3 regions of the Streptomyces sp. NPDC012825 genome follow, and region 3 is predicted to be linked to each of the others. Evidence: riboswitches for the same ligand, from Rfam matches in the RefSeq annotation. Region 3 holds a riboswitch; each other region holds the start of a gene.
The links. A riboswitch is a leader RNA that binds a small molecule or an ion and turns the genes downstream of it on or off. The one in region 3 is predicted to bind thiamine pyrophosphate.

Region 1: linked by a shared signal. The riboswitch ahead of thiC (phosphomethylpyrimidine synthase ThiC) and the one ahead of thiO (glycine oxidase ThiO) in region 3 are both predicted to bind thiamine pyrophosphate.
Region 2: linked by a shared signal. The riboswitch ahead of ACFY7E_RS29260 (thiamine ABC transporter substrate binding subunit) and the one ahead of thiO (glycine oxidase ThiO) in region 3 are both predicted to bind thiamine pyrophosphate.

Annotation. Positions count from the first base shown of each region.
Region 1 covers NZ_JBIBBZ010000003.1:166,002-175,683, reverse strand. The annotation lists gene ACFY7E_RS09375 (YibE/F family protein) at 1-1,037, opposite strand, end outside; TPP riboswitch at 1,109-1,255, shown strand; gene thiC (phosphomethylpyrimidine synthase ThiC) at 1,249-3,030, shown strand; gene ACFY7E_RS09365 (hypothetical protein) at 3,094-3,744, opposite strand; gene ACFY7E_RS09360 (metallophosphoesterase) at 3,918-5,294, opposite strand; gene ACFY7E_RS09355 (LacI family DNA-binding transcriptional regulator) at 5,634-6,740, opposite strand; gene hisC (histidinol-phosphate transaminase) at 7,132-8,229, shown strand; gene ACFY7E_RS09345 (cytochrome ubiquinol oxidase subunit I) at 8,470-9,682, shown strand, end outside.
Region 2 covers NZ_JBIBBZ010000022.1:2,550-12,231, reverse strand. The annotation lists gene rpsB (30S ribosomal protein S2) at 1-415, shown strand, start outside; gene tsf (translation elongation factor Ts) at 524-1,360, shown strand; gene pyrH (UMP kinase) at 1,524-2,288, shown strand; gene frr (ribosome recycling factor) at 2,383-2,940, shown strand; gene ACFY7E_RS29270 (phosphatidate cytidylyltransferase) at 2,940-4,043, shown strand; gene rlmN (23S rRNA (adenine(2503)-C(2))-methyltransferase RlmN) at 4,124-5,230, shown strand; TPP riboswitch at 5,264-5,373, shown strand; gene ACFY7E_RS29260 (thiamine ABC transporter substrate binding subunit) at 5,455-6,546, shown strand; gene ACFY7E_RS29255 (ABC transporter permease) at 6,618-8,231, shown strand; gene ACFY7E_RS29250 (ABC transporter ATP-binding protein) at 8,231-9,262, shown strand; gene ACFY7E_RS29245 (dihydrofolate reductase family protein) at 9,365-9,682, shown strand, end outside.
Region 3 covers NZ_JBIBBZ010000006.1:321,392-331,073, forward strand. The annotation lists gene ACFY7E_RS16990 (phytoene desaturase family protein) at 1-132, shown strand, start outside; gene ACFY7E_RS16995 (hypothetical protein) at 173-964, opposite strand; gene metF (methylenetetrahydrofolate reductase [NAD(P)H]) at 1,019-1,936, opposite strand; gene thiE (thiamine phosphate synthase) at 2,117-2,770, opposite strand; gene ACFY7E_RS17010 (Rv2175c family DNA-binding protein) at 2,921-3,286, opposite strand; gene ACFY7E_RS17015 (NAD(P)/FAD-dependent oxidoreductase) at 3,329-4,492, opposite strand; TPP riboswitch at 4,637-4,749, shown strand; gene thiO (glycine oxidase ThiO) at 4,747-5,946, shown strand; gene thiS (sulfur carrier protein ThiS) at 5,943-6,188, shown strand; gene ACFY7E_RS17030 (thiazole synthase) at 6,194-6,988, shown strand; gene pknB (Stk1 family PASTA domain-containing Ser/Thr kinase) at 7,080-9,026, shown strand; gene ACFY7E_RS17040 (deoxyribonuclease IV) at 9,033-9,682, shown strand, end outside.

The DNA.
Region 1 (9,682 bases), on a different contig from region 3:
GGCCCCATGCCCGGATCGGCCTGGTGCAGCTCCCAGACGGCCGAGGTCTGGGTGACCGTCACGTCGTCGAGCACGCCGAGGGAACCGATGATCACACTGGCCAGCAGCAGACCGGACATGTCGATGTCCGGATAGAGTCCGTGGATCAGACCGGTGTTGTCGTCGGTGTTGCCGCTGAGCGAGGCCCAGCCGATGAAGAGCGAGCCGAGCAGCCCGATGAGCAGCAGCGAGATCAGCGTGCCGAGCACCGCGACCGAGGTGCGGGCCGACAGGCCGTGGCACATGTAGAGCGCGATCAGCATGATCGCGCTCGACCCGACCACTGCCACCACCAGCGGGTTCGACCCCTGCAGGATCGCGGGCAGGATGAAGAACATCAGCACCAGGAAGCTCACGGCGAGCGCGACCAGGGCCATGAGCCCCCGCATCCGCCCGACCGCCACGACCGCGAGGGCGAAGATGCCGGCGAGCACCGCCAACGGCACCTTCCGGTTCACGTCCGTCACCGAGTACTGGAGGTCATACGGGGCGTCGGGGGCGTACGCCACCACCACGCCCTGACCCTCCTCCAGTTGGCGCGGTGCGCCCGGCTGCACGATCTCGGTGAACTCGCGCCCCTTGTTCGGGCCGGTGGTGACCTCGACCGTCGCCTTCTTGCACTCTCCCTGCTGGGCCTCGACCGCCTCGCGTCCCTCCGGGGTGGAGGTGTCCCCGGTCGGCGGGACCTGGCCGGCGTTCACGGTCTTGCAGTCGACGTACTCGACGGAGACGACCTTGCCCTGCTCGGTCTGCCGGTCGAAGCCGACACCGGTGCGCTCGTGCGGCGGGGCGCCGCCGGGCCACAGGACCGCCAGCCCGACCAGGACGGCGGTGGCGAAGGGAACCAGGACGGCGGCGATGACCTTGCGCAGATGCCGGGACACGGGCGCGGCGGGCCCGTGGCTGTGGCTGTGCCCATGCCCGGATCCATGGCCGTGGGAGGGGCCCGGACCGTGGGAGTGGTCGTGCGGCTCGGGGGTCTGCTGGGGGGAAGTCACCGACCGATCATCGCAAGAACGGCGGGGGCCCACTGTTCAGCACGCCCGGGATGACGCTAGCGTGGTGGCACCTTTGCACACGCGGGAGCTCGGAGCACCGGGCTGAGAGGGCGCTGATCACCGTACGCGCGTACCGATGTACGTACGGGAGGAGGCTGCGCCGACCGCCGAACCTGTTACCGGGTAATGCCGGCGTAGGGAGATCGGTCTCATGACCATTCAGGACGCACGCACGCCTGCCTCCGACCAGAACGACCAGTCCGGCGGACGCACGCCGGGCTGGCACAAGGGATACGTCCAGGGCTCGCGCCCCGACCTGCGGGTTCCGGTCCGTCAGGTGCACCTCACCAACGGCAGGGACGTCACGCTGTACGACACGTCCGGCCCGTACACCGACCCCACCGTCGACACCGACGTGCGGCGGGGCCTGCCCCCGCTGCGCGAGAACTGGATCATCGCGCGCGGTGACACCGAGGAGTACGCGGGCCGCCCGGCCCGCCCCGAGGACGACGGCATCAAGCACACCTCGCCGCGCGGCGGCGGGCTCAAGAACCTCGACGCGGTCTTCCCCGGCCGCCCCCGCCTGCCGCGCCGGGGCCGCTCCGGCCAGGCGGTGACGCAGCTCGCGTACGCCCGCCGTGGCGAGATCACGCCGGAGATGGAGTACGTCGCGATCCGCGAGAACGTCTCACCCGAGGTCGTGCGGGAGGAGATCGCGGCGGGGCGGGCCGTGCTCCCGGCGAACGTCAACCACCCGGAGATCGAGCCGATGATCATCGGCAAGCGGTTCCTGGTGAAGGTCAACGCCAACATCGGCAACTCCGCCGTCACCTCCTCCATCGAGGAGGAGGTGGAGAAGATGACCTGGGCGACCAAGTGGGGCGCCGACACGGTCATGGACCTGTCCACCGGCCGCAACATCCACACCACCCGCGAGTGGGTGCTGCGCAACTCCCCCGTGCCGATCGGCACCGTGCCGCTCTACCAGGCCCTGGAGAAGGTCGACGGCAAGGCCGAGGAGCTGAGCTGGGAGATCTACAAGGACACGGTGATCGAGCAGGCCGAGCAGGGCGTCGACTACATGACGGTGCACGCCGGCGTACTTCTGCCGTACGTGCCGCTCACCGCGCGCCGCAAGACCGGCATCGTCTCGCGCGGCGGCTCGATCATGGCCGCCTGGTGCCTCGCGCACCACGAGGAGAACTTCCTCTACACGCACTTCGAGGAGCTCTGCGAGATCCTGGCGGCGTACGACGTCACGTACTCGCTCGGCGACGGCCTGCGGCCCGGTTCGATCGCGGACGCCAACGACGAGGCGCAGTTCGCCGAGTTGAGGACGCTCGGCGAGCTGAACACGATCGCCAAGCGTCACCACGTGCAGACGATGATCGAGGGCCCCGGGCACGTCCCGATGCACAAGATCAAGGAGAACATCGACCTCCAGCAGGAGATCTGCGAGGAGGCGCCGTTCTACACGCTCGGCCCGCTGACCACGGACGTGGCGCCCGCCTACGACCACATCACCTCCGGCATCGGCGCGGCGATGATCGCCTGGTGGGGCACGGCGATGCTCTGCTACGTGACGCCCAAGGAGCACCTGGGCCTGCCCAACCGCGACGACGTGAAGACCGGCGTCATCACGTACAAGATCGCGGCCCACGCGGCGGACCTCGCCAAGGGGCACCCGGGCGCGCAGGAGTGGGACGACGCGCTCTCGGACGCGCGCTTCGAGTTCCGCTGGGAGGACCAGTTCAACCTGGCGCTCGACCCGGACACCGCGCGCGAGTTCCACGACGAGACGCTGCCGGCGGAGCCCGCGAAGACCGCGCACTTCTGCTCGATGTGCGGTCCGAAGTTCTGCTCGATGAAGATCTCCCAGGACATCCGCCGTGAACACGGCGGTACGGCGCAGGAGATCGAGGCCGGCATGGCGGAGAAGTCGAAGGAGTTCGCCGCGAGCGGCAACCGCGTCTACCTGCCGCTGGCGGAGTAGCGGATCCGTCCGCTCACGGACCGGCCCGCGCCCCCCGGGGGAGGCGCGGGCCGGTCCGGCGCGTCAGGGGCCGGCCGGATCCGGCGGGACGGCGGCGAGGGCGTGGCGCAGGAAGGGGAGGATGCCGCGTTCGAGGAGGGCGTGGCGCCAGGCCTCGCGGGCGCGGGAGAGTTCGTCGTCCGGAGGGGCGGGCGGGCCGCCCGCGCTCACCTCGACGGGGCTGTTGCGCAGGGCCGTCACGAGGAGTCCGACGGCCGCGCAGAGCAGTCCGGCGGCGGCGAGCGAGCCGAACACGAGCCCGGCGGTGAGCAGGGTCGCGCCGAACGCCACGGTGGGGGCGAGGGCGTGCAGCACCGCGCCGACCAGCAGGAAGATGACGGAGGCGGCGCCCGCGAGGACCGGGACCATGACGGTGACGATCGCGACGACGCCCGCGCCGGGGCCGGGAAGGTCGTACGGGGCCGGAGCGCGGGCCCCGGCGGTCGCGCGGTCCCGCTCGCGGACCTTCACGAAGTGGTCGTACTCGCTCGCGGCCGCGGAGGTGACGAGCGCCGTCGCGTTCAGCGTCATCGAGCGCAGTTGCGCGACCGTGAGCCGGGTGCCGACCCCGGCGAGTTCCGGACGTGCGTGGGCGGTGCTCAGTGCGTCGTCGAGGACCCGCTCGTACTCGGCGCGGTCCTCGGTCAGCAGGTGCGGAGCCACGTTCATGTGCATCCCCCGATGCTCCGTAGGCCCGTGACGGCCGTGGGAAGACGACCGGGCGGGCGGAAACGGAGGAGAGCCTGCTACGGATGCACCCGATGGTATTGCGGCGAAGCGGCGGGCTGACAGAGAGTTTCCTGAAATCGTCCTCCCCGGATGCGCAGGGTGATAGGCCGGGCGTTCGGTCAGGCGTCCAGGGGGAGTTGGACGACCAGGAGCTTCCCGGCCATGGTCACTCCGCCGTCCATGGCGATCGCGAGCCCGTCGGCGTACACGTGCGGTCCGTCGACGACCGGGCCGCCGTCGTCCTCGCCGTCCTCGGCGCCGACCTGGCCGAGGAGGTACGGGATCGGGCTGTGGCCGTGCACGATCCGGCTGCCGCCGTAGGTGGAGAGCAGCTCCTGGACGGCCTGCGGCCCCCCGTCGTCACGGAACGCGAAGCGCTTGGTGAACTTCCGGAACACGTCCCAGACCTCGTCCGCGTCGTTCCGGTTGAGGATCTCGTGGACCGTGTCGTTGACGTCCTCGATGGTCTCGCCGTATTCGAGGTACGCGGTGGTGTCCGAGTGCACGAGGAGGTGGTCGTCCTCCCGCACCACGGCGTCGAGCCGGGACATCCACTGGAGGTGGACGTCCTGGAGGCGGTCCATGTCCTGCTTCTGGCCGCCGTTGAGCAGCCAGGCGGCCTGGAAGGTGGCGGTGCCCGCGCCGGAGTTGACCGGGGTGTCGCCGAAGCGCTTGGCGCCGATGAGCAGCAGTTCGTGATTGCCCATGAGGGCCTTGCAGTAGCCGCCGGCGGCCGCGGCCTCGGCGGAGAGCCGCATGACCAGGTCGATGACGCCGATGCCGTCGGGGCCGCGGTCGGTGAAGTCGCCGAGGAACCAGAGGCGGGCGTTGCCCGCGGCCCAGCCGCCGTTCTCGTCGACGAGGCCCTGGGCGCGGAGGGCCGCGACGAGTTCGTCGAGGTAGCCGTGGACGTCCCCGACGACGTAGAGGGGTCCGGGGCCTTCGCCGGCCGGGGCCTCGCCGGCGGGGGCGGGTGCGGGGGAGGCCTGCACCTGGACGGTGTCGCCCCGGTTGATGACGGGCAGGTCGCGCTCGGTCGGCGTGTATCCCTCGGGCACCTCGCCCTCGGGGAACGCGTTCCCGGGGTGGCCGGAGGCGGTGGGGGCCGCGGGGTACGGGGGCGCGGCGGCGCGGTGGCCGAGGTGGAGGGTCGGGTCGGCGGGCATGGGCGCGGGGGCCTGCGGCGGGGGCGGGGGCGTCTGCGGTACGGCCTCGACCGGGGAGGGCGCGACGGGGGGCAGGGGCTCGGCGGCGGCCGGACGGGCGGCCGGGGCCGGGCGCGTGGCCGGCTGCTCGTCCCGGTACTCGTCCGTGGCGGAGTACGACTCCGGGTGTTCGGCGTGTCCGTGGACGTGCTCCGCGGGAGCCGGCAGCGGCTCCGGGCCAGCCGGTTCGGCGGCATGGCTCTGCACGGGCACGCGTGCGTACGGCGGTACGCGGAAGTCACGCAATGTCGCCGTGCGCACCACGGGCTCCTGACCGGCCCCCTGAGTCATCGACCCCTCCACCACCGTCGCGATGCCCTGCACATCGCGGACCGGCCTGGTCGGGGTGGTCCGCGGTGTCGTCCGCCCATCATAGGAATGAGCGTCCTCCTGTGTGACGCACCAGGGGTGGTGAATCCGGGTCCACTCCGGGTTCACCAGTCGTTTCGCCCGAATTGGGAAGGTCCAGTCCAGGGTTGGAGCAGGTGCGGTGATCGGTTTGGCCGTTCCCGTCCACGGGCAGGGACGGGAACGGCGTGTTCGAAGGCGTCCCTCTTCGGAGAGCCGACCCTCCGAGCAGGGCTTCCGCGCGGGTTCTTTCGCGCGGCCCGCCCGGACGAACTCCTCGGGTCAGTCCTTCGCGGGCGAGCGCGGCGGGCTGACCGTCGTGCGGGGCGGGCGGCGCTGCGAGGAGGTGCGGACGATGAGCTCGGTCGGTATCACCTGCTCGACCGGTCCGTCGGTCTCGACCCCCTCGATGGCGTCGATGAGGAGCTGGACGACGGCCGTGCCGATCCGGCGCGGTTTGAGCGAGAGCGTCGTGATGGGCGGTTCGGTGGTGGCGTAGCCGCCCGACTCGCTGCAGCAGACCAGCAGGAGGTCCTCCGGGACGCGCAGCCCGTAGCGGCGCGCGGCCGCGAGGAGGTCGGTTCCGTTGGGGTCGAAGAGGCCGTACACGGCGTCGGGCCGGTCCGGACGGGCGAGCAGCCGGTCGGCCGCGACGGCGCCCGCGCACGGATCGTGCGCCGGATAGGACTCGTAGACGGGGTCCTGGCCCACCCGTGCGCACCAGTGGAGGTAGGCGGTGGTGGAGAGGCGGGTGTACGTGTCCGTGCTGGTGCCGGTGAGGAGCCCGATGCGGCGGGCTCCCGCGGCGGCGAGGTGGTCGAGCAGGTCGAGGACGGCGGCTTCGTGGTCGTTGTCGACCCAGGCGGTGACCGGGAGGGTGCCGGCGGGGCGTCCGTCGGAGACGACGGGCAGGCCCTGGCGGACCAGTTCGGTGACGACGGGGTCGTGGTCGGAGGGGTCGATGACGACGGTGCCGTCGAGGGCGACGTTCGACCAGACGTCATGGCGGGAGGTGGCGGGGAGGATGACCAGGGCGTAGCCCCGGGCGAGCGCGGCCGACGTGGCCGCCCTGGCCATCTCCGCGAAGTACGCGAATTCGGTGAAGGTGAAAGGTTCGTCCCCGTACGTGGTCACGGTCAGGCCGATGAGTCCCGACTTGCCGGTACGGAGTGTGCGGGCCGCCGCGGACGGGCGGTAGCCCAGCCGGTCGGCGACCTCGCGGACGTGGCGTCGGGTGGCGTCGGGGAGTCGGCCCTTCCCGTTGAGAGCGTCGGAGACAGTCGTGATGGAGACCCCGGCGGCGGCGGCGACGTCCCGGATGCCCGCCCTGCCCTGCCGGCTTCCCCGGGTCTGTGCCCGGCTCACCTGGTGCTTCCCTGCTGCTGTCATGGCGAGCCGATAGTAGGGCGATGAGGGGCGGTCGGGACGGTCGCATATGCAGACGTTGACAGGCACGTTTCTGCATGATCGAAATCTATCAAGTGCCTTTGATTTGAAGGTAGTTGATTGTCCTGGTCTGCGACTCAAGGGGGCTGGGAGGTGTGGGCCTGGCGAGAGGGCGAAGTCTCGAAGTGGCCTCAACTCACCTCTACGGGGGATGCGCGCCACGGCGCCCGCCACCGGCGTGCGCCACCCGTGCGCGCGCCCCCACCCGCCGGCCCGGCCCCGAGTCCGGCCGAGGAGCCGTGTCCCTCCTGTTGTCCACAGCCCATTCGCAGCGGAGGCGAATCCTCTTAAGGTGAGCAGTATTGGCGGTACGGACGGTCGAGGAGGCCACACTGTGAGCGAGACCAGCGGGACGAGCACCGGCAGCCCCAAGCTGCGCGCCGAGCTGGACGGCGTCCCCACCTACAAGCCGGGCAAGCCGGCCGCCGCGGGCGGGCCCGTGGCCTTCAAGCTGTCCTCCAACGAGAACCCCTACCCGCCGCTGCCGGGAGTCCTGGAGAGCGTGGTGGCCGGGGCCGACACCTTCAACCGGTATCCGGACATGGCCTGCACGGGTCTGATGGAGGAGCTGGCCGAGCGCTTCGGCGTGCCCGTCTCCCACCTGGCCACGGGCACCGGCTCGGTCGGGGTCGCGCAGTCGCTGATCCAGGCGACCTCGGGCCCGGGCGACGAGGTGATCTACGCCTGGCGCTCCTTCGAGGCGTACCCGATCATCACGCAGATCAGCGGGGCCACCTCGGTGCAGGTGCCGCTGACCGACGGCGAGGTGCACGACCTCGACGCGATGGCGGAGGCGATCACCGACCGGACCCGCCTGATCTTCGTCTGCAACCCCAACAACCCCACCGGCACCGCGGTGCGCCGGGCCGAGCTGGAGCGCTTCCTCGACCGGGTGCCCTCCGACGTCCTGGTCGTGCTCGACGAGGCGTACAAGGAGTTCGTGCGCGACCCCGAGGTCCCGGACGGCATCGAGCTGTACCGCGACCGTCCCAACGTCGCCGTGCTGCGCACCTTCTCCAAGGCGTACGGCCTGGCCGGGCTGCGGGTCGGCTTCGCGGTCGCCCACGAGCCGGTGGCGGCGGCGCTGCGCAAGACGGCGGTGCCGTTCGGCGTGAGCCAGCTGGCGCAGGACGCGGCGGTGGCCTCGCTGCGGGCCGAGGACGAGCTGCTCGGCCGGGTCGGCTCGCTGGTGGCCGAGCGCGAGCGGGTCCGCGCGGCCCTCGTGGACCAGGGCTGGACCGTTCCGGACACGCAGGCGAACTTCGTCTGGCTGCGGCTCGGCGAGCGGACGGCGGACTTCGCGGCGGCCTGCGAGCGGCACGGTGTCGTGATCCGCCCGTTCGCCGGCGAGGGCGTGCGCGTCACGATCGGCGAGGGCGAGGCGAACGACCTGTTCCTCCAGGCGGCGGAGGCCTTCCGCAAGGAGCTCTGACACCCACCGGAGACCGAGGGGCGTCCCCACGGCCCCCGCGAGCAGTCGCTCGCGGGGGCCGTTCGTGTGTGAGGAAAGAGACGCCTTGTAAAGGCCCCCCGGAGACAAGTACGGATTTCGTATAAGCCATAATGCTTGTGAATGTGAACGCGTTCACAAGCGTGCCCCGGTTCGTCCCGGTATCGGGGGATGGTCAGGGCAGCCGCCGATGTGACCACGGCGATGTAAGGAGAAAGCGACGTGGACCTCGCTCTTGCGCCAGAGACTCTGGCGCGCTGGCAGTTCGGTATCACCACCGTCTACCACTTCCTCTTCGTCCCGCTGACGATCTCCCTCGCGGCGCTCACCGCCGGGCTCCAGACCGCCTGGGTACGGACGGAGAACGAGAAGTACCTCAGGGCGACCAAGTTCTGGGGCAAGCTCTTCCTGATCAACATCGCCATGGGCGTCGTCACCGGCATCGTGCAGGAGTTCCAGTTCGGCATGAACTGGTCCGACTACTCGCGCTTCGTCGGGGACGTCTTCGGCGCCCCGCTCGCGTTCGAGGCGCTCATCGCCTTCTTCTTCGAGTCGACCTTCATCGGCCTGTGGATCTTCGGCTGGGACAAGCTGCCGAAGAAGATCCACCTCGCCTGCATATGGATGGTGTCGATCGGCACCGTCCTCTCCGCGTACTTCATCCTGGCGGCCAACTCCTGGATGCAGCACCCGGTGGGCTACCGCATCAACGAGGAGCGCGGCCGGGCGGAGCTCACCGACTTCTGGCTCGTGCTCACCCAGAACACGGCCCTCACCCAGTTCTTCCACACCATCACGGCGGCCTTCCTGGTCGGCGGCGCGTTCATGGTCGGCATCTCCGCCTTCCACCTGGCCCGCAAGAAGCACATCCCCGTGATGCGGACCTCGCTGCGGCTCGGCCTGATCACCCTGATCATCGCCGGACTCGGCACCGCCATCAGCGGCGACCTGCTCGGCAAGGTCATGTTCAAGCAGCAGCCGATGAAGATGGCCGCCGCCGAGGCGCTCTGGGACGGCGAGGCGCCCGCCCCCTTCTCGATCTTCGCCTACGGCGACGTCGACAAGGGCCACAACAAGGTCGCCGTCGAGATCCCCGGCCTGCTGTCCTTCCTCGCCAACGACGACTTCACCTCGTACGTCCCCGGCATCAACGACATCAACAAGGCCGAGCAGGAGAAGTTCGGCCCCGGTGACTACCGGCCCAACATCCCCGTCGCCTACTGGGGCTTCCGCTGGATGATCGGCTTCGGCATGGCCTCCCTGACCCTGGGGATGCTCGGCCTCTGGCTGACCCGGAAGAAGTTCATGCTGGCACCGGGGCTGCGGACGGGTGAGGACGAGGTGCCGAACCTGGTCCTCTTCAAGAACGTGGCCCTGAGTCCCCGGATCGGCAAGTGGTACTGGATCGTCGCACTCTGGACGATGCTCTTCCCGC
Region 2 (9,682 bases), on a different contig from region 3:
CGTCGGTGAGGCGCGCAAGCTCCACATCCCGGTCGTCGCGATCCTCGACACCAACTGCGACCCCGACGAGGTCGACTACAAGATCCCGGGCAACGACGACGCGATCCGCTCCGTCACCCTGCTCACCCGCGTGATCGCCGACGCCGTCGCCGAGGGCCTCATCGCCCGCTCCGGCGCCGCGACCGGCGACTCGAAGCCGGGCGAGAAGGCCCAGGGCGAGCCGCTCGCCGAGTGGGAGCGCGACCTGCTCGAGGGTGAGAAGAAGGCCGACGAGACCGAGGCCCCCGCCGCCGAGGCTCCCGTCGCCGAGGCCCCCGCGGCCGAGGCCGCCGAGGTCCAGACCTCCGCCGAGACCGAGAAGGTCGCGGACGCCGAGGCCGCCGACGCTCCGGCCGAGGCCGCCGAGCAGGCCTGACCCTTCAGGACCCAGGTCCTCGGGTGACGACGGCGGGGGCCCACGAAGCCCCCGCCGTCCTCCCGTGGACCCGCCCGATCTTTCAGACTTCGAGAGAGAAACAGACTCATGGCGAACTACACCGCCGCTGACGTCAAGAAGCTCCGCGAGCTCACCGGCGCCGGCATGATGGACTGCAAGAAGGCCCTGGACGAGGCCGACGGCGACGTCGACAAGGCCGTCGAGGCCCTGCGCATCAAGGGCCAGAAGGGTGTCGCCAAGCGCGAGGGCCGCTCCGCCGAGAACGGCGCCGTGGTCTCCCTCATCGCCGACGACAACACCTCCGGCGTCCTCGTCGAGCTGAAGTGCGAGACGGACTTCGTCGCCAAGGGCGACAAGTTCCTCGCCGTCGCCAACGCGCTCGCCGCCCACGTGGCCGCGACCGCCCCGGCCGACATCGAGGCCCTCCTCGCCTCCGAGATCGAGCCCGGCAAGTCCGTGCAGGCCTACGTGGACGAGGCCAACGCCAACCTCGGCGAGAAGATCGTCCTCGACCGCTTCGCGCAGTACGCCGACGGCTACGTCTCCGCGTACATGCACCGCACCATGCCCGACCTCCCGCCGCAGATCGGTGTCCTCGTCGAGTTCGACAAGGAGAACGCCGAGGTCGCCAAGGGCGTCGCGCAGCACATCGCCGCCTTCGCGCCGAAGTACCTCACCCGTGAGGACGTCCCGGCCGAGGTCGTCGAGTCCGAGCGCCGCATCGCCGAGGAGACCACCCGCGCCGAGGGCAAGCCCGAGGCCGCGATCGCCAAGATCGTCGAGGGTCGCGTCAACGGCTTCTTCAAGGACGCCACGCTGCTCGGCCAGCCGTACGCCCTGGACAACAAGAAGTCCGTCCAGCAGATCCTGGACGAGGCCGGTGTCACCCTGAAGCGCTTCACCCGCATCAAGGTCGGCATCTGAGTCCGGTCGCGAACGCGACGGACACCGGACCCCGGTAGGGTCTGAAGCAGTCGTCCGCGCCCGCGCAGGACGACCGCAGATCTGACGAGGAGGCCATTGCCGCACGGGATACCGCGAGGACCCAAGGCAATGGCCTCCTTCGTATGTGCACGAGGAGAGCTCCATGAACCAGGGCGCCGTACAGGGCGACGACAACAACGGCAAAAAGGCCGGCCGCTACATGCTGAAGCTGTCCGGAGAAGCCTTCTCCGGCGGTACCGGCCTGGGCGTCGACCCCGATGTCGTGCACGCCATCGCGCGCGAGATCGCGGCCGTCGTCCGCGACGGCGCGGAGATCGCGATCGTGATCGGCGGGGGCAACTTCTTCCGTGGCGCCGAACTCCAGCAGCGCGGCATGGACCGGGCCCGCTCCGACTACATGGGCATGCTCGGCACCGTGATGAACTGCCTCGCCCTCCAGGACTTCCTGGAGAAGGAGGGCATCGACTCCCGCGTCCAGACCGCCATCACCATGGGCCAGGTCGCCGAGCCGTACATCCCGCTGCGCGCCGTGCGGCACCTGGAGAAGGGTCGCGTGGTCATCTTCGGCGCGGGCATGGGAATGCCGTACTTCTCCACGGACACCACCGCCGCCCAGCGCGCCCTGGAGATCGACGCCGAGGCCCTGCTCATGGGCAAGAACGGCGTCGACGGCGTGTACGACTCGGACCCGAAGCGCAACCCCGACGCGGTCAAGTTCGACGCGCTCGAGTACGGCGAGGTGATCGCCCGCGACCTCAAGGTCGCCGACGCCACCGCCGTCACCCTGTGCCGGGACAACAACCTCCCGATCCTCGTCTTCGAACTGCTCGCCGAGGGCAATATCGCGCGCGCGGTGAAGGGTGAGAAGATCGGCACGCTCGTGAGCGACCAGGGCACCCGGGCCTGACCCGAACCGGGAACCGCCCCGCACGGGGCTGGACGACAGCCCTGCCGGTCGTACACCGTGCAGGACACAACGCGACGACACGCAGGAGCATGTGGTGATCGAAGAGACCCTCCTCGAGGCCGAGGAGAAGATGGAGAAGGCCGTCGTGGTCGCCAAGGAGGACTTCGCCGCGATCCGCACCGGCCGTGCGCACCCGGCGATGTTCAACAAGATCGTGGCGGACTACTACGGCGCCCTCACGCCCATCAACCAGCTCGCGTCCTTCTCGGTGCCCGAGCCGCGGATGGCCGTGGTGACCCCGTTCGACAAGAGCGCGCTGCGCAACATCGAGCAGGCGATCCGCGACTCCGACCTCGGCGTCAACCCGAGCAACGACGGCAACATCATCCGGGTGGTGTTCCCCGAGCTGACCGAGGAGCGCCGCCGCGAGTACATCAAGGTCGCCAAGGGCAAGGCCGAGGACTCGAAGATCTCGATCCGCTCGGTGCGCCGCAAGGCCAAGGAGACCATCGACAAGTTCGTCAAGGACGGCGAGGTCGGCGAGGACGAGGGCCGTCGCGCGGAGAAGGAGCTCGACGACACCACCGCGAAGTACGTCACGCAGGTGGACGAGCTGCTCAAGCACAAGGAAGCCGAGCTGCTCGAGGTCTGATGAACGACTCTCCCTGGGGTGCCCCGGCCGGTTTCGGCCTCGGGGGACCCCACCAGGGACCCGCCCCGGCGGGTCCCGCCCACGAGGGGCGTCCGGCGGCGCAGACTCGCCCCATGCCCATCGTGCCCGACGTTCCCGCCGACGGATTCCAGGACGGTCACGGCCGGGGGGCCGCTCACCCGAGCGGTCCCCTGTTCCGCGACGAGACCCCGCACGAGCACCCGCAGGAGCCCATGTCCAGCCCCACCCCGCCTCCGCCGCCCGCGCCGTCGGCGCCACGGCAGAAGAAGAGCGCGGGGCGGAACCTGGGCGCGGCCATAGGGGTCGGGGTCGGCCTCGGCGCCGTCATCATCGCCTCGCTGTACATCTGGGCACCGGCGTTCGTCGGGGTGATCGCGGTCGCCGTGGTGGTCGGGCTGTGGGAGCTGACCTCCAGGCTCCAGGAGCGCAAGGGAATCAAGGCGCCGCTGGTGCCGCTCGCGGTCGGCGGCGCGGCGATGGTCGTCGCCGGGTACGTGCGCGGTGCCGAGGGCGCCTGGGTCGCGATGGCCCTGACGGCGCTCGCGGTCCTGGTGTGGCGGATGACGGAGCCGCCCGAGGGCTACCTGAAGGACGTCACGGCGGGCGTGTTCGCGGCGTTCTACGTGCCGTTCCTGGCGACGTTCGTGGCGCTGCTGCTGACCGCGGACGACGGCCCGGAGCGGGTGCTGACCTTCCTGATCCTGACGGTGGTCAGCGACACCGGCGCGTACGCGGTCGGCTGGCGCTTCGGCAAGCGGAAGCTTGCCCCGAGGATCAGCCCCGGCAAGACCCGCGAGGGCCTGGTCGGCGCGGTGACGTTCGCGATGGCGGCGGGCGCGCTGTGCATGCAGTTCATGATCGACGACGGGGTCTGGTGGCAGGGCCTGGTCCTCGGTCTCGCGGTGGCGGCGAGCGCGACGCTCGGCGACCTCGGCGAGTCGATGATCAAGCGCGACCTGGGCATCAAGGACATGGGCACGCTGCTGCCCGGCCATGGCGGCATCATGGACCGGCTGGACTCGCTGCTGCCGACGGCACCGGTGGTGTGGTTGTTGCTGGCGTTGTTCGTCGGCACAGGCTGACCTGCGGTTCTTCGTACGAGGGACCCGTTGTCCACAGGACGGCGGGTCCCTCTTCGTATCTCTGCGACACTGGTAGCACCATGCCCAAGCCCGGAGAACTCACTTTCGTCGCCCCCCGCGGAGCCAAGAAGCCGCCGCGGCACCTCGCCGACCTCACGCCCGCCGAGCGGAAGGAGGCCGTCGCCGCGATCGGCGAGAAGCCCTTCCGCGCCAAGCAGCTGTCCACGCACTACTTCGCGCGGTACGCGCACGACCCCGCCGAGTGGACCGACATCCCGGCCGCCTCGCGGGAGAAGCTGGCCGGGGAGCTGCTGCCCGACCTCATGTCCGTGGTGCGGCACATCTCGTGCGACGACGACACCACCCGCAAGACCCTGTGGCGGCTGCACGACGGCACGCTCGTGGAGTCGGTGCTCATGCGCTACCCGGACCGGGTGACCATGTGCATCTCCTCGCAGGCCGGCTGCGGGATGAACTGCCCGTTCTGCGCGACCGGACAGGCCGGCCTCGACCGGAACCTGTCGACCGCCGAGATCGTGCACCAGATCGTGGACGGCATGCGGGCCCTGCGCGACGGCGAGGTCCCCGGCGGCCCGGCGCGGCTCTCGAACATCGTGTTCATGGGCATGGGCGAGCCGCTCGCCAACTACAAGCGGGTCGTCGGCGCCATCCGCCGCCTCACCGACCCCGAGCCGGACGGCCTGGGCCTGTCCCAGCGCGGCATCACCGTCTCCACCGTCGGGCTCGTGCCCGCGATGCTGCGCTTCGCCGACGAGGGCTTCAAGTGCCGGCTCGCGGTCTCCCTGCACGCCCCGGACGACGAGCTGCGCGACACCCTCGTGCCCGTCAACACGCGCTGGAAGGTGCGGGAGGTCCTCGACGCGGCCTGGGAGTACGCGGAGAAGTCCGGGCGCCGGATCTCCATCGAGTACGCCCTCATCCGGGACATCAACGACCAGGCCTGGCGCGGAGACCTGCTCGGCCGGCTGCTCAAGGGCAAGCGGGTGCACGTCAACCTGATCCCGCTGAACCCGACGCCGGGGTCGAAGTGGACCGCCTCCCGACCGGAGGACGAGAAGGCGTTCGTCGAGGCCATCGCCCGCCACGGCGTGCCGGTGACCGTGCGCGACACCCGGGGCCAGGAGATCGACGGTGCCTGTGGACAGCTCGCGGCCGCCGAGCGCTGACCTTGTACTCTGAGCTCGAACACATCTTCATAGTCATTCCGACAGGGGAGCGCCACAGCGCTGAGAGTGCGGTGCCGTCAGACCGCAGACCCTCTGAACCTCGCCCAGGTCATTCTGGGTAGGGAGTTCGGTCGTAACTCGAGCTGTTGCGCCCTGCCCGCGTCCGGTCCGCCGGACACGGGCAGGGCCGCGTCTCTTCCTGGTCCCACCCAGGAGGAAATTCAGTGAGCATCAGGAAGCAGGCCGCCGTCGCGGTCCTCGCGGCGCTCGGCGTCACCGCCCTCGCCGCCTGCGGCACCGACGACGCCCGCGACGCCGCCGGCAAGTCCGGCGCGCCCGCGCCGAAGACCGTGACCCTGGTCAGCCACGACTCGTTCAACGCCTCCAAGGAGGTCCTGGCCGAGTTCACGAAGCGGACCGGGTTCACCGTCAAGGTCCTCAAGGCCGGGGACGCCGGCGAGGCCGTCAACAAGGAGATCCTGACCAAGGGCTCCCCGCAGGGCGACGTCTTCTTCGGCGTCGACAACACCCTGCTCTCCCGCGCCCTCGACAACGGCATCTTCGTGCCGTACGGGGCGAAGGGCCTGGACCGGGTCCCGGCGGAGTACCGCCTCGACAAGGAGGACCGGGTCACCCCGATCGACTCCGGCGACATCTGCGTCAACTACGACAAGAAGTACTTCGCCGACAAGAAGCTGGCGCCGCCGGTGACCTTCGACGACCTGGCGAAGCCGGCGTACAAGGACCTGCTCGTCGTCGAGAACCCGGAGCGGTCCTCCCCGGGCCTCGGCTTCCTCCTCGGCACGGCCGCGAAGTACGGCGACGACGGCTGGCAGGACTACTGGAAGAAGCTCAAGGCCAACGGCGTGAAGACCGTCGACAGCTGGGAGCTCGCCTACAACCAGGAGTTCTCCGGCTCGGCCGGCGGCAAGCAGGCCAAGGGCGACCGGCCGCTGGTCGTGTCGTACGCCTCCAGCCCGCCGGTCGAGGTGCTGTACGGCGAGCCGCAGCCGAAGGTCGCGCCCACCGGCGTCTCCACCGGCACCTGTTTCCGGCAGACCGAGTTCGCGGGCCTGCTGAACGGGGCGAAGAACCCGGAGGGCGGCAAGGCGCTGATCGACTTCCTGATCTCGAAGGAGTTCCAGGAGGACATGCCGCTCCAGATGTTCGTCAACCCGGTGGCCAAGGACGCGGCCCTGCCCGAGCTGTTCACGAAGCACGGTGTGGTCGTGGAGAAGCCGGAGACGATGGAGCCCGGGAAGATCGCCGAGAAGCGCGACGCGTGGATCCAGCAGTGGTCCTCGATCGCCCGGTAGGCAGGCGTCCGGCGCCCGGCCGCCCGGTGGGGAGGAGGGACGCGCGCGGGAACGCGGCGCGGCTCGGGCTCATGGCCCTGCCCGTCGCGTTCTTCGCGGTGTTCTTCGCGTGGCCCGTCGTGTCCATCGTGGACCGCGGGCTGCGGCCCGACGGCGACTGGAGGTTCGGCCGGATCGGCGCGACGCTGAGCCGGCCGGACATCCTCGACGTGCTCGGCTTCACCGCCTGGCAGGCCCTCGCCTCCACCGGCCTCACCCTGCTCGTCGCGCTGCCCGGCGCGTACGTCTTCGCCCGCTTCGACTTCCCCGGCAAGAGCGTCCTGCGGGCCGTGGTCACGGTGCCGTTCGTGCTGCCCACCGTCCTGGTCGGCACGGCGTTCCTGGCCCTGGTCGGCCGGAACGGGCTCACCGACGAGCTGTGGGGGCTGCGGCTCGACACGAGCGTGTGGGCGATCCTGCTCGCCCACGTCTTCTTCAACTACGCGGTCGTCGTCCGGACCGTCGGCGGCCTCTGGTCGCAGCTCGACCCGCGCCAGGAGGAGGCCGCCCGGGTCCTCGGCGCCTCCCGCCTCACGGCCTGGCGGACGGTGACGCTGCCCGCGCTCGTCCCGGCCGTGTCGGCGGCGGCCCTGATGGTCTTCCTCTTCACCTTCACCTCCTTCGGCGTCGTGCAGATCCTCGGCGGGGACGCGTACACGACCTTGGAGGCGGAGATCTACCGGCAGACCGCCCGGCTGCTCGACCTGCCGACGGCGGCCGTGCTCACCCTCGTGCAGTTCGTCGCGGTCGGCGCGATCCTCGCCCTGCACGCGTGGACGGTACGGCGGCGGGAGACCGCGCTGCGGCTCGTACCGCCGGAGCTGACCGCCCGCCGGCCGCGCGGCGCCGGGCAGTGGGCGCTGCTCGGCGGCGTCCTCGTCTCGGTGGCGCTGCTCATCCTGCTGCCGCTCGGGGTGCTCGTGGAGCGGTCCTTCGCCGGTCCCGGGGGGTACGGGCTCGGCTACTACCGGGCGCTCGGCTCGCTCGACGAGAGCGGGACCTTCCTGGTGCCGCCCCTGGAGGCGATCGGGAACTCGCTGCGGTACGCGGTGGCCGCCACCGCCGTCGCGGTGGTGATCGGCGGGCTCGCGGCGGCCGCGCTCACCCGGCGGGCGGGGCGGCTCGTCCGGGGCTTCGACGCGCTGCTCATGCTGCCGCTGGGCGTCTCCGCCGTCACCGTCGGCTTCGGCTTCCTCATCACGCTGGACGAGCCGCCGTTCGACCTGCGGGCGAGCTGGATCCTCGTCCCCCTCGCGCAGGCCCTCGTCGGCGTCCCCTTCGTCGTCCGGACGATGCTGCCGGTCCTGCGCGCGGTGGACGAGCGGCTGCGGGAGGCGGCGGCCGTGCTCGGCGCCTCGCCTTGGCGGGCCTGGCGGGAGGTGGACCTGCCGCTGGTGCGGCGGGCGCTGCTGATCGCGGCCGGGTTCGCGTTCGCCGTCTCGCTCGGCGAGTTCGGCGCGACCGTGTTCATCGCCCGGCCCGACAGCCCGACGCTGCCGGTCGCGGTCGCCCGGCTGCTCGGCCGGCCCGGCGAACTCAACTACGGCCAGGCGATGGCCCTCTCGACGATTCTGATGGTGGTGTGCGCGGTGTCCCTGCTGCTGCTCGAACGGCTCCGCACCGACCGGACCTCCGGGGAGTTCTGATGCTGAGACTCGACGGGGCGACCGTGCGGTTCGGGGCGCGGGCCGTGCTCGACGCCGTGGACCTGGAGGTCGCCGACCACGAGACCGTGTGCGTGCTCGGCCCCAGCGGCAGCGGCAAGTCGACGCTGCTGCGGGCCGTCGCGGGCCTCCGGCCGCTCGACGGCGGCCGGGTGTTCCTCGACGGCGCCGACCAGACCGGGGTGCCGACGCACCGGCGGGGCGTCGGGCTCATGTTCCAGGACCACCAGCTGTTCCCGCAGCGGGACGTCGGCGGCAACGTCGCCTTCGGGCTGCGGATGCGGGGGGACGGGAAGGCCGAGCGGACCGAGCGGGTGCGGGAGCTGCTCGACCTCGTCGGTCTGCCGGGCGCCGAGCGGCGGTCCGTCGCCGCCCTCTCCGGCGGCGAGCAGCAGCGGGTCGCCCTCGCCCGGGCGCTCGCGCCCCGGCCCCGGCTGCTCATGCTGGACGAGCCCCTCGGCCAGCTCGACCGGGGCCTGCGGGAGCGGCTCGTGGTGGAGCTGCGGCAGCTCTTCGGGCGGCTCGGGACGACGGTCCTCGCCGTCACCCACGACCAGGGCGAGGCGTTCGCGCTCGCCGACCGGGTGGTGGTCATGCGGGACGGGCGGATCGCCCAGTCGGGGACGCCCGTCGAGGTGTGGCGCCGCCCTGCCTCCGAGTTCGTCGCCCGCTTCCTCGGCTTCGACAACGTGGTGGCCGCCCGGGTCACCGGGACGGTCGCGGAGACCGCCTGGGGGAGGGTCCCGGTGCCGGAGGGCTCCCCGCAGGGCGAGCGGCGGCTCCTGGTCCGCCCCGGCGGAGTGCGCCCGGTCCCGGTGGCCGGGGACGTGCCCGCCTGGACGGTGGAGTCGCGGACCTTCCGGGGCAGCCACGTCGTCGTACGGCTCCGGCCGGCCGGCGGCCCGCCCCTGGAGGCCGAGCTCCCGCCGCGGGACGCGCCCGAGGAGGGCACGGAGACGGGGATCGTCTTCCGGCCGGAGGACGTGGTGGTGCTCGGGGACGACACGCCGTAGCGCCGCGGGGCGCGCGGCGGACCGATGAGTTCCGCCCGCCGGGGGAGTCTCTCGTACGTACGGCGTCCCCGCCGCCCGCACGTCCCGCACGGGAGGCACACCATGGCCCAGCTGCTCAGAGTCCAGAACTTCAACGTCTCGTCCGACGGATACGGCGCCGGGGAGGGCCAGAGCCTCGAACGCCCCTTCGGGCACGCGGACCCGGAGGCGATGTTCGCCTGGGCCGGCGCCACGGCGAGCTGGCCCCGGCGCACCGACCCGGGCGGCAGCCGCGGCCTCGACGACTACCTGACGCGGGACTACGGGCGGAACATCGGCGCCGAGATCATGGGCCGCAACAAGTTCGGGCCCCAGCGCGGGCCCTGGCGGGACCACGAGTGGCGCGGCTGGTGGGGCGACGAGCCGCCGTTCCGCACGCCG
Region 3 (9,682 bases):
TCGCCGCTGCCGGGCCTGTACTTCGCGGGCGGCTGGTCGCACCCCGGCGGCGGGCTCGCCCACGCGGGCATGTCGGGCGCGCTGGTGGCGGGACTGATCGTGGAGGGCGAGGACTTCCGCGGCTCGCGGTGAGGCGGCGCGCCCGCGGTGGGACCACGGGCGCCCCGGGACCTCAGTACCGGTAGTGCTGCTGGTCGTCCTGGTGGGACCCGGGTCCGTACGGCTCCGTGGCCTGCCGCGGGTCCGGCTCGGCGTCGCGCTGCTGCGGGACCCAGACCCCGCCGGGCGGGGTGTCGTAGGTGTACGAGGGGGCGTAGGGGTCGCCGTAGTACGAGCCGTACTGCTGGGCGTCCGTGCCGGGACCGATGTACGGGTCGGAGTAGGCGGCGTACTGCTGCTGCCCGACGGTCCCGTAGTCGTACCCCTGCGGGGCGACGGGCTGCTCGTACCCCGTCGCGCAGGAGGCGTGGGCCGCCGGCTCGTGGCCGCCGTCGGGGGCGGTGTCGCGCCCCGTGTCGTAGACCCCGTACCCGCCCGTGTCGTCGGGCATCGGCAGGGGCTCGTGGACCGGCATCCCCCCGGCCGCCGTCTCCGGGTGCTCCGCGGGGCCGTGGCCGGCGCCCGGCTCGTCGTACGAGAGTCCGGTGACCTCCAGGGTGGGTCCGGCCTGGGCCGGCGCGCCGGACCTGCGGCGGCGGCTCGCGCCCGGGTTGCCGCCGATCGCCCAGCCGGTGGAGAAGCCGCGGCGGAACGAGAGCGTCACACAGGTCTGGCCGACGGCGAAGGCGAGCGCGCCGGCGACGATCACCGGGACCGAGGGCAGCAGGACGCCCAGGACCACGAAGAGGAAGCCGCAGAAGGCGAGCACGCGCCAGCGCAGCCGCGCCTTGTACTGGAGGAGCACCTCCCCCAGCAGCCACAGCGCGACCACGCCGAACGCGATGTAGAGGACCGTCCACCCCATGCCCCGCCGCCCCTCTCCACGGTCACCGCCGCGGGTCGGGGCGGGTACGACCGGTCACGACTGCTGGTGCAGTCCGAGATTCTCGTAGATCTCGAGTGTCGCGGTGGAGCTGTTGAGCGTGATGAAGTGCAGTCCGGGGACGCCCTCGGACAGCAGACGCGCGCAGAACTCCGTCGCGAACTCGATACCGATGGAGCGTACAGCGGCGGGGTCGTCCTTGACGGCGAGGATGCGCTCTTTCACGCGCGCCGGGAAGGCGGCGTTGCTCAACTGGGGCAGCCGGTCGAGGGTCTTCACGTTCACGACGGGCATGACCTCGGGGATGATCGGGGTCTCGCAGCCCGTCTTCGCCACGCTGTCGCGCAGCCGCAGGTACGTCTCCGGGTCGAAGAACATCTGGGTGATGGCGTAGTCGGCGCCCGCGCGGCACTTGTCCACGAAGTGCCGGACGTCGGTGTCCCAGTCGGTGGACCGGGGGTGCATCTCGGGGAAGGCGGCGACGCCGACGCAGAAGTCGCCCGACTCCTTGATCAGCCGGACCAGGTCGGCGGCGTAGCGGACCCCCTCCGGGTGCTCGATCCACTCGCCCAGCGGGTCGCCCGGCGGGTCGCCCCGGAGGGCGAGCATGTTGCGGATGCCGGCGTCGGCGTACTGGCCGAGGATGTTGCGCAGCTCGGCGACGGACTGGCCGACGGCCGTGAGGTGCGCGACGGGGGTCAGCGTGCTGTCGGAGGCGATCTTCTGGGTGGCCTTGACGGTGCCGCCCCGGGTGGTGCCGCCGGCGCCGTAGGTCACGGAGACGAAGCTGGGGCCGACCGCCTCGACCCGCCGCATGGCCTTCCAGAGGCTCTGCTCACCCTTCTCGGTCCGGGGCGCGTAGAACTCGAAGGAGTACGACGTGCCGCCGGAGGCGAGGATGTCGCGGACCGTGCGGGCGCGGTCCGAGCGGACGGAAGCGGTACCAAGGGCCATACGGGCAGGTTAGACGGGGTACGGCGGACCGCGCGGGCCCTGTCCGATCGGTGGACACTTTTCGGACGGATTCCGGCCGGGCCGGGCCCGGGCGTGTCGCGGCCCGGTGCGTCCGGGTCCCGGTGCGTCCCGGTCTCGGGCGCGTCGTCGTCCCCGGCGCGTCCCGGTCCCCGGTGCGTCTCAGTCCCCGGCGCGCTCCCGGACGCGCTTGACGAGGGCGGCGGTCGCGGCGGCCGGGTCGTCGGCCTCGGTGATCGCCCGGACGACGACGATCCGGCGCGCGCCCGCGTCCAGGACCTCGTCGAGATTGGTCTCGTCGATGCCGCCGATGGCGAACCAGGGGCGGTCCTGGGCCAGGCCGGCCGCGTACCGCACGAGGTCGAGCCCCGGCGCGTACCGTCCGGGCTTGGTGGGGGTGGGCCAGCAGGGGCCGGCGCAGAAGTAGTCCACGCCCGGCTCGGCGGCGGCCGCGGCCACCTCGCCCTCGGCGTGGCAGGAACGCCCGACGAGGACCTCCTCGCCGAGGATCGCGCGGGCGGCGGGGACGGGCAGGTCGCCCTGGCCGAGGTGGAGGACGTCGGAGCCGACGGCGTGGGCGACGTCGGCCCGGTCGTTCACGGCGAGGAGCCGGCCGTGCCGGCGGGCGGCCTCGGCGAAGACGGCGAGGTGCTCCAGCTCCTCGGCGGCCTCCATGCCCTTGTCGCGGAGCTGGACGACGTCCACGCCGGAGGAGAGCACGGCGTCGAGGAAGGCGGGCAGGTCGCCCTGGCGCTTCCGGGCGTCGGTGCACAGGTAGAGCCGGGCGTCGGCGAGCCGCTCGCGAGGCGTGGGCATGGGTGGGTCCCCCCGTCGGTGTCGCGGGTGCCGTGGCGGCCGGTCACCGGGGACCGGCCGTCACGACACCCGCTGGTGGTGTCTTCGGCGCGCGCCGGACGACGTGCGTCGGGTGACGCGTGTCGGGCGGTGCGCGTCAAGCAGGGCGCGTCAGACGGCGAGCGCCTGGGCGCGGCGCTTCACCTCCGTGCCGCGGTTCTCGCCGAGCGCCTGCGCGGGCGTGCCCGGCAGGCTCTCGTCCGGAGTGAAGAGCCACTCCAGCATCTCCTCGTCGGTGAAGCCGTCGTCCCGCAGCAGGGTCAGGGTCCCGGTGAGGCCCTTGACGACCTTGTCGCCCTGGATGAAGGCGGCGGGCACCTGGAGTGCGTTGTTCTCTCCGCGGCGCACGGCGATGAGCTGGCCCTCCTTGACCAGCTGCCGCACGCGCGTCACCTCGACATCGAGCATCTCCGCGATGTCGGGCAGGTAGAGCCAGGCGGGGACGAGAGCATCGATCTTTGCGTCAATCTCGGTCACGTGACAAGCCTGCCATCCCGGACCGACAGCCGGTAGTCGGGCCTACCGGACTGCCGCCTTCAGGGGTACGGAGGGGTCGGCGGCGCGGACCGGGTCGACCGGGGTCGCGGCCTCGATCAGCTTCCGGCCCTGGGCCAGGTCGCGGGGGCGGCCGACGGCGAGGAGGGCCACCGGCGCCCCGGCGCGCAGCCAGAGCACCGACCAGGCCTCGTCCGCCGGGTCGCCGCGCCACAGCAGCTCGTCCGCGCCCGCGTGGTGCCCCGCGTACTGGACGAAGCGCCCGAACTGCTCGGACCAGAAGTACGGCACGGGGTCGTACGGGCCGGTGTCGGCGCCCGTGATCGCGGCGGCGACCGCGCGCGGGCCCTGGAGGGCGTTGTCCCAGTGGTGGACGAGGAGGCGCTCGCCGTAGCGGGTGGAGGGGAAGGAGGCGCAGTCCCCGACCGCGTACACGTCGGGCAGGGAGGTGCGCAGCCGGTCGTCGGCGGTGACGGCGCCGCCCGGGTCGAGGGCGATGCCGGACCCGGCGAGCCAGCCGGTGGCCGGGCGGGCGCCGATGCCGACGACGACGGCCTCGGCGGGCAGTTCGCGGCCGTCGGCGAGGCGGACCCGGCCGGGTTCGACGGTGTCCACGCGCGCGTGGGTGAGGAGTTCGGCGCCGTTCGCCCCGTACCAGTCGGCCATGGGGGCGGCGACCTCGGCGGGCAGGGTGCCGGCCAGCGGGAGGTCGGCGGCCTCCACGACGGTGACGGCGCAGCCGGCGCCGAGCGCGGCGGTGGTGAACTCGGCGCCGATCCAGCCGGCGCCGACGACCACGACGGTGTGGCGGCGCTCCAGGACGGGTCCGAGGCGCACGGCGTCGTCGAGGGTGCGCAGCAGGTGGACGCCGGGGACGCCCTCGGAGCCGGGCAGGGTGACCGGCTGTGCGCCGGTGGCGATCACCAGGACGTCGTACGGGACGGGTCCGGCCTCGGTGTCGACCTCGTGGTCGGCGGCGCGCAGCCCGGTGACGTCCACGCCGAGCCGGAGTTCGACGCCGAGGTCCTCGAAGTCGACCTCGAAGGCGGAGTCCTCGGCCTTCCCGAGGAGGACCGCCTTGGAGAGCGGGGGCCGGTCGTAGGGCTGGTGGGGTTCGGCCCCGACGAGGGTCACGGGGCCGGTGAAGCCCTGCTCGCGCAGGGCGACGGCGGTCTGGACGCCCGCCATTCCGGCGCCGACGACCACGACGCGCCGCTGGGTCTGCTTCTGCTCGCTCACGCGGCCACCTTACGTACCTGACGGGCCGTCAGGGAGAACGGGGAGTCCGGCCCCCTCGTGACGGGCGCGCGGCGGAAGCTAGTCTGGCGGGCGTAAAGCACTCGCGGGAGCCCGGACGCACCGGGCTGAGAGGGAGGCTGACCGGCCTCCGACCGTACGAACCTGATCCGGGTCATGCCGGCGAAGGGAGGGGCTGGACGCCCATGCGTTCTTCCGACGCACAGAGATCTTCCGATGTCCGGAAGGCCTTCGACGTCCTCGTGGTCGGGGGCGGGATCATCGGCCTGGTCACGGCCTGGCGGGCCGCGCTGCGCGGGCTGCGCACCGCCGTCGTCGATCCCGAACCGGGCGGCGGGGCCGCGCGGGTCGCGGCCGGGATGCTCGCCGCCGTGACCGAGCTGCACTACGGCGAGGAGACCCTGCTCGGGCTCAACCTCGCCTCCGCCGCCCGCTATCCGGCCTTCGTCGCCGAGCTGGAGGAGGCGACCGGGCTCGACGTCGGCTACCGCGCCTGCGGCACCCTCGCCGTCGCCCTCGACGCCGACGACCGGGCCCACCTGCGCGAGCTGCACGCCCTGCAGACCCGCTGCGGGCTCGCCTCCGAGTGGCTGAGCGGCCGCGAGTGCCGCCGTCTGGAGCCGATGCTGGCACCGGGCGTGCGCGGCGGCCTCCGGGTCGACGGCGACCACCAGGTGGACCCGCGCCGGCTCGCCGCCGCGCTCGTCACCGCCTGCGAGCGGGCCGGGGTGGTCTTCCACCGGACACGCGCGGAGCGGCTCACGGTGACGGGCGACCGGGCGCGCGGCGCGGTCCTCGCCGGGGGCGAGGAGCTGACGGCGGGGCAGACCGTCCTCGCGGCGGGCAGCCTGAGCGGACGGCTCGCGGGGGTGCCCGACGAGGTGCTCCCGCCGGTGCGCCCGGTGAAGGGCCAGGTCCTGCGCCTGCGGGTGCCGCCCGCGTACGCCCCCTTCCTCTCCCGGACCGTCCGGGCCGTCGTGCGCGGCAGCCACGTCTACCTGGTGCCCCGCGAGAACGGCGAGCTGGTCGTCGGCGCCACCAGCGAGGAGCTCGGCTGGGACACCACGGTGACGGCGGGCGGGGTGTACGAGCTGCTGCGCGACGCCCACGAGCTGGTGCCCGGGATCACCGAGCTGCCGCTCACCGAGACCCTGGCCGGGCTGCGCCCCGGTTCGCCGGACAACGCCCCCCTGCTCGGCCCCACCGCCCTGCCCGGCCTGCTGCTCGCCACCGGCCACTACCGCAACGGGGTGCTGCTCACCCCCGTCACCGGCGACGCCCTGGCCGAGGCGCTCACCACGGGCGCCCTGCCCGAGGAGGCGCGCCCCTTCACCCCCCGCCGTTTCTCCCCCGCCCCTCCCGTACGTCAGGAGCAGCCCGCATGAGCGTGAACCCGTCCGCGAACGACGCGCCCGCGACCGTGTCCGTGTCCGTGTCCGTCAACGGGGAGGCGCGCGTCCTCTCCGGTCCCGTCTCCCTCGACGCCCTCGTCGCGACCCTGACCGCCGCCCCCTCCGGGGTGGCCGCCGCCGTCAACGAGACGGTGGTCCCGCGCGGCGAGTGGGCGGCGACGCTCCTCGGCGACGGGGACCGGGTGGAGGTCCTCACCGCGGTGCAGGGGGGCTGAGCGCGATGTCCGACGACGTGTTCGTCCTGGGCGGTGCGGAGTTCTCCTCCCGCCTGATCATGGGGACCGGCGGGGCGCCCAGCCTCGACGCCCTGGAGCGCTCCCTGGTCGCCAGCGGCACGGAGCTGACCACGGTCGCCATGCGGCGTCTCGACCCGACCGTCCAGGGGTCGGTCCTCTCCGTCCTGGACCGGCTCGGCATCCGGGTCCTGCCCAACACGGCGGGCTGCTTCACGGCCGGCGAGGCGGTCCTGACCGCCCGGCTCGCCCGGGAGGCGCTCGGCACCGACTGGATCAAGCTGGAGGTCGTCGCCGACGAGCGGACCCTGCTGCCGGACGGGGAGGAGCTCCTGAACGCGGCGGAGACCCTGGTCGACGACGGCTTCACCGTCCTGCCGTACACCAACGACGACCCGGTCCTCGCCCGGAAGCTGGAGGACGCGGGGTGCGCGGCGATCATGCCGCTCGGCTCCCCCATCGGCTCCGGGCTCGGCATCCGCAACCCGCACAACTTCCAGCTCATCGCGGAGCGTGCGGGAGTGCCGGTGATCCTGGACGCGGGAGCCGGCACGGCGTCGGACGCGGCGCTCGCGATGGAGCTGGGGTGCGCGGCGGTGATGCTGGCGTCGGCCGTCACCCGGGCGCAGGAACCGGTCCTGATGGCCTCGGCGATGCGGCACGCGGTCGAGGCGGGCCGGCTCGCCCACCGGGCCGGCCGGATCCCGCGCCGCCACTTCGCGGAGGCGTCCTCGCCGGTGGAGGGCCGGGCCCGCCTGGACCCGGAGCGCCCCGCCTTCTGAGGCCGGGGCCGTCCGGCGCGCCCGTCACGGGTGTGCCGCGGTACGGGACGGGCGCGCCGGACGCGTGTGCGCGGCTCGTAGACTCGTCGCCGTGGACACGACCCTTCAGGACCCCCTCGTCGGGCGGCTGCTCGACGGCCGCTACCGCGTCGACGCGCGCATCGCCGTCGGCGGGATGGCCACGGTCTACCGGGCCGTCGACACCCGCCTCGACCGCGTCCTCGCGCTCAAGGTGATGCACCCGCAGCTGGCGGCCGACGCCGCCTTCGTCGAGCGGTTCATCCGCGAGGCGAAGTCGGTCGCCCGGCTCGCGCACCCCAACGTCGTCGGCGTCTTCGACCAGGGCGCCGAGGGGCCGTACGTCTACCTGGCGATGGAGTACGTGCCCGGCTGCACCCTCCGCGACGTGCTGCGCGAGCGGGGCGCCCTGGCGCCCCGGGCCGCGCTCGACATCCTGGAGCCGGTGCTCGCCGCGCTCGGCGCCGCGCACCGGGCCGGGTTCGTGCACCGGGACATGAAGCCGGAGAACGTCCTGATAGGGGACGACGGCCGGGTGAAGGTCGCGGACTTCGGGCTCGTACGGGCGGTGGGCTCGGCGACCGCCACCACCGGCTCGGTCCTCGGCACGGTCTCGTACCTGGCGCCGGAGCAGATCGAGCACGGCACCGCCGACACCCGCGCCGACGTGTACGCCTGCGGCGTCGTCCTGTACGAGATGCTGACCGGCGCCAAGCCGCACGCGGGCGACACGCCCGCCCAGGTGCTCTACCGGCACCTGAACACGGACGTGCCCGCGCCCTCGGCCGCCGTGCCGGGGCTGGCCCCGGAGCTCGACGGCCTGGTCGCGGCCGCCGCGGCCCGCGCCCCCGAGGCGCGTCCGCACGACGCCGCCGCCCTGCTCGGCCTGGTCCTGGCGGCCCGCGCCGCGCTCTCCGAGGAGCAGCTGGACGCGGCGCCGCCGCAGGCGCGGTCCGGCGCCCGGGACACCGCCGAGGACCGGACGAGCGTGATCGCCCGTGCCGTGCCGGCCGAGGAACGCACCAGTGTGATCGACCTCCCGCCGTCGGCGGAGGCCGGCGCCGGGGAGGTGCGGCACACCGGCCGGATGCCGGCGCCCGAGCCGCCCGCGGCCCCCGCCGCCCGCCGGCCGGCCCCGCGCGGCCCGCTGCTCGTGGTCGCCGCCGTCCTGCTCGTCCTCGGTCTGGGCGGCGGGGTCTGGTACATCAACTCCGGCCAGTTCACCCGCGTCCCGGCCGTCCTCGGCCAGAGCGAGGCCGCCGCCACGCAGCGGATCACCGACGCCGGCCTGGACGTCGGCACGACGAGGCGCGCCTTCAGCGACGTGTACGAGCGCGGCACCGTCATGGCCGTCGACCCGCCTCCCGGCGAGCGTCTGCGCGGCAACGACACGGTCGCCCTCACCCTCTCCCGGGGTCCCGAGGTCGTGAAGGTGCCGCACCTCAGGAACAAGCCGCTCGCCGAGGCCCGCGAGGCCCTGGCGGAGGAGGGCCTGGCCGCGGGGGTGGTCACCCGCGAGTTCAGCGACTCCGTCGCCAGGGGGGCCGTGATCGGCTCCGATCCCGAGCCCGGCACCGAGCGCGCCCCCGACTCGGCGATCGCCCTGGTCGTCAGCAAGGGCTCCCCGGTCGACGTGCCCGACGTGACCGGCGAGACCGTCGCCGACGCCACGGCGGCGCTCCAGGAGGCGGGGCTCACCGTCCGGGTCGCCCCGGAGCGGGTCAACTCCCCCGAGGACGCCGGCTCGGTCGCCGCCCAGTCCCTCCCGGAGGGCAGCCGCGCCGCCGAGGGCGACACCGTCACCCTCACCGTCTCCGAGGGTCCCGAGCTGATCGAGGTCCCCGACGTGACCGGCGAGAAGACCGAGGACGCGCGCGCGGCCCTGGAGGACGCGGGCTTCGAGGTGAAGCTGAAGAAGTCGTTCCCGTACCTCGGCGACACGGTCGCGGGCCAGTCCGTGGAAGGCGGCTCCACCGCCCCCGAGGGCTCCACGGTCACCCTCACGATCAAGGGACTGTAGACACCCATGCGCAACCCCGTCGGCGGCCACGTCCCCGTGGCCGGCGGTCTCGCCACGGTCGGTCTGGGCTACGCCCGCGAGCTGGGCGCCGAGGCCGTGCAGGTCTTCGTCGCCAACCCGCGCGGCTGGGCCACCCCGGCCGGCAACCCGGCCCAGGACGAGCGGTTCCGGACCGAGTGCGCGGAGGCGTCGCTCTCGGTCTGGGTCCACGCCCCGTACCTGATCAACTTCGGCTCGCACACCGAGGCCACCGCGGAGCGGTCGGTGGAGTCGCTGCGGCACTCGCTGCGCCGGGGCCGGGAGATCGGCGCGAAGGGCGTGGTGGTGCACACCGGCTCGGCGACCGGCGGCCGGCCGCGCGCGGTGGCGCTCGCCCAGGTGCGGGAGCGGCTGCTGCCGCTGCTCGACGAGCTGACGCACCCGGACGACCCGGACCTGCTCCTGGAGTCGACGGCCGGGCAGGGCTCCTCGCTCTGCTCGCGGACCTGGGACTTCGGCCCGTACTTCGACGTCCTCGACCGCCATCCCAAGCTGGGCGTCTGTCTGGACACGTGTCACGTGTTCGCCGCCGGACACGACCTGACGGGCCCGTCGGGGGCGGCGCAGACCCTCGACCTGCTCGTGGAGACCGTCGGGGCGGGGCGGCTGAGGCTGAT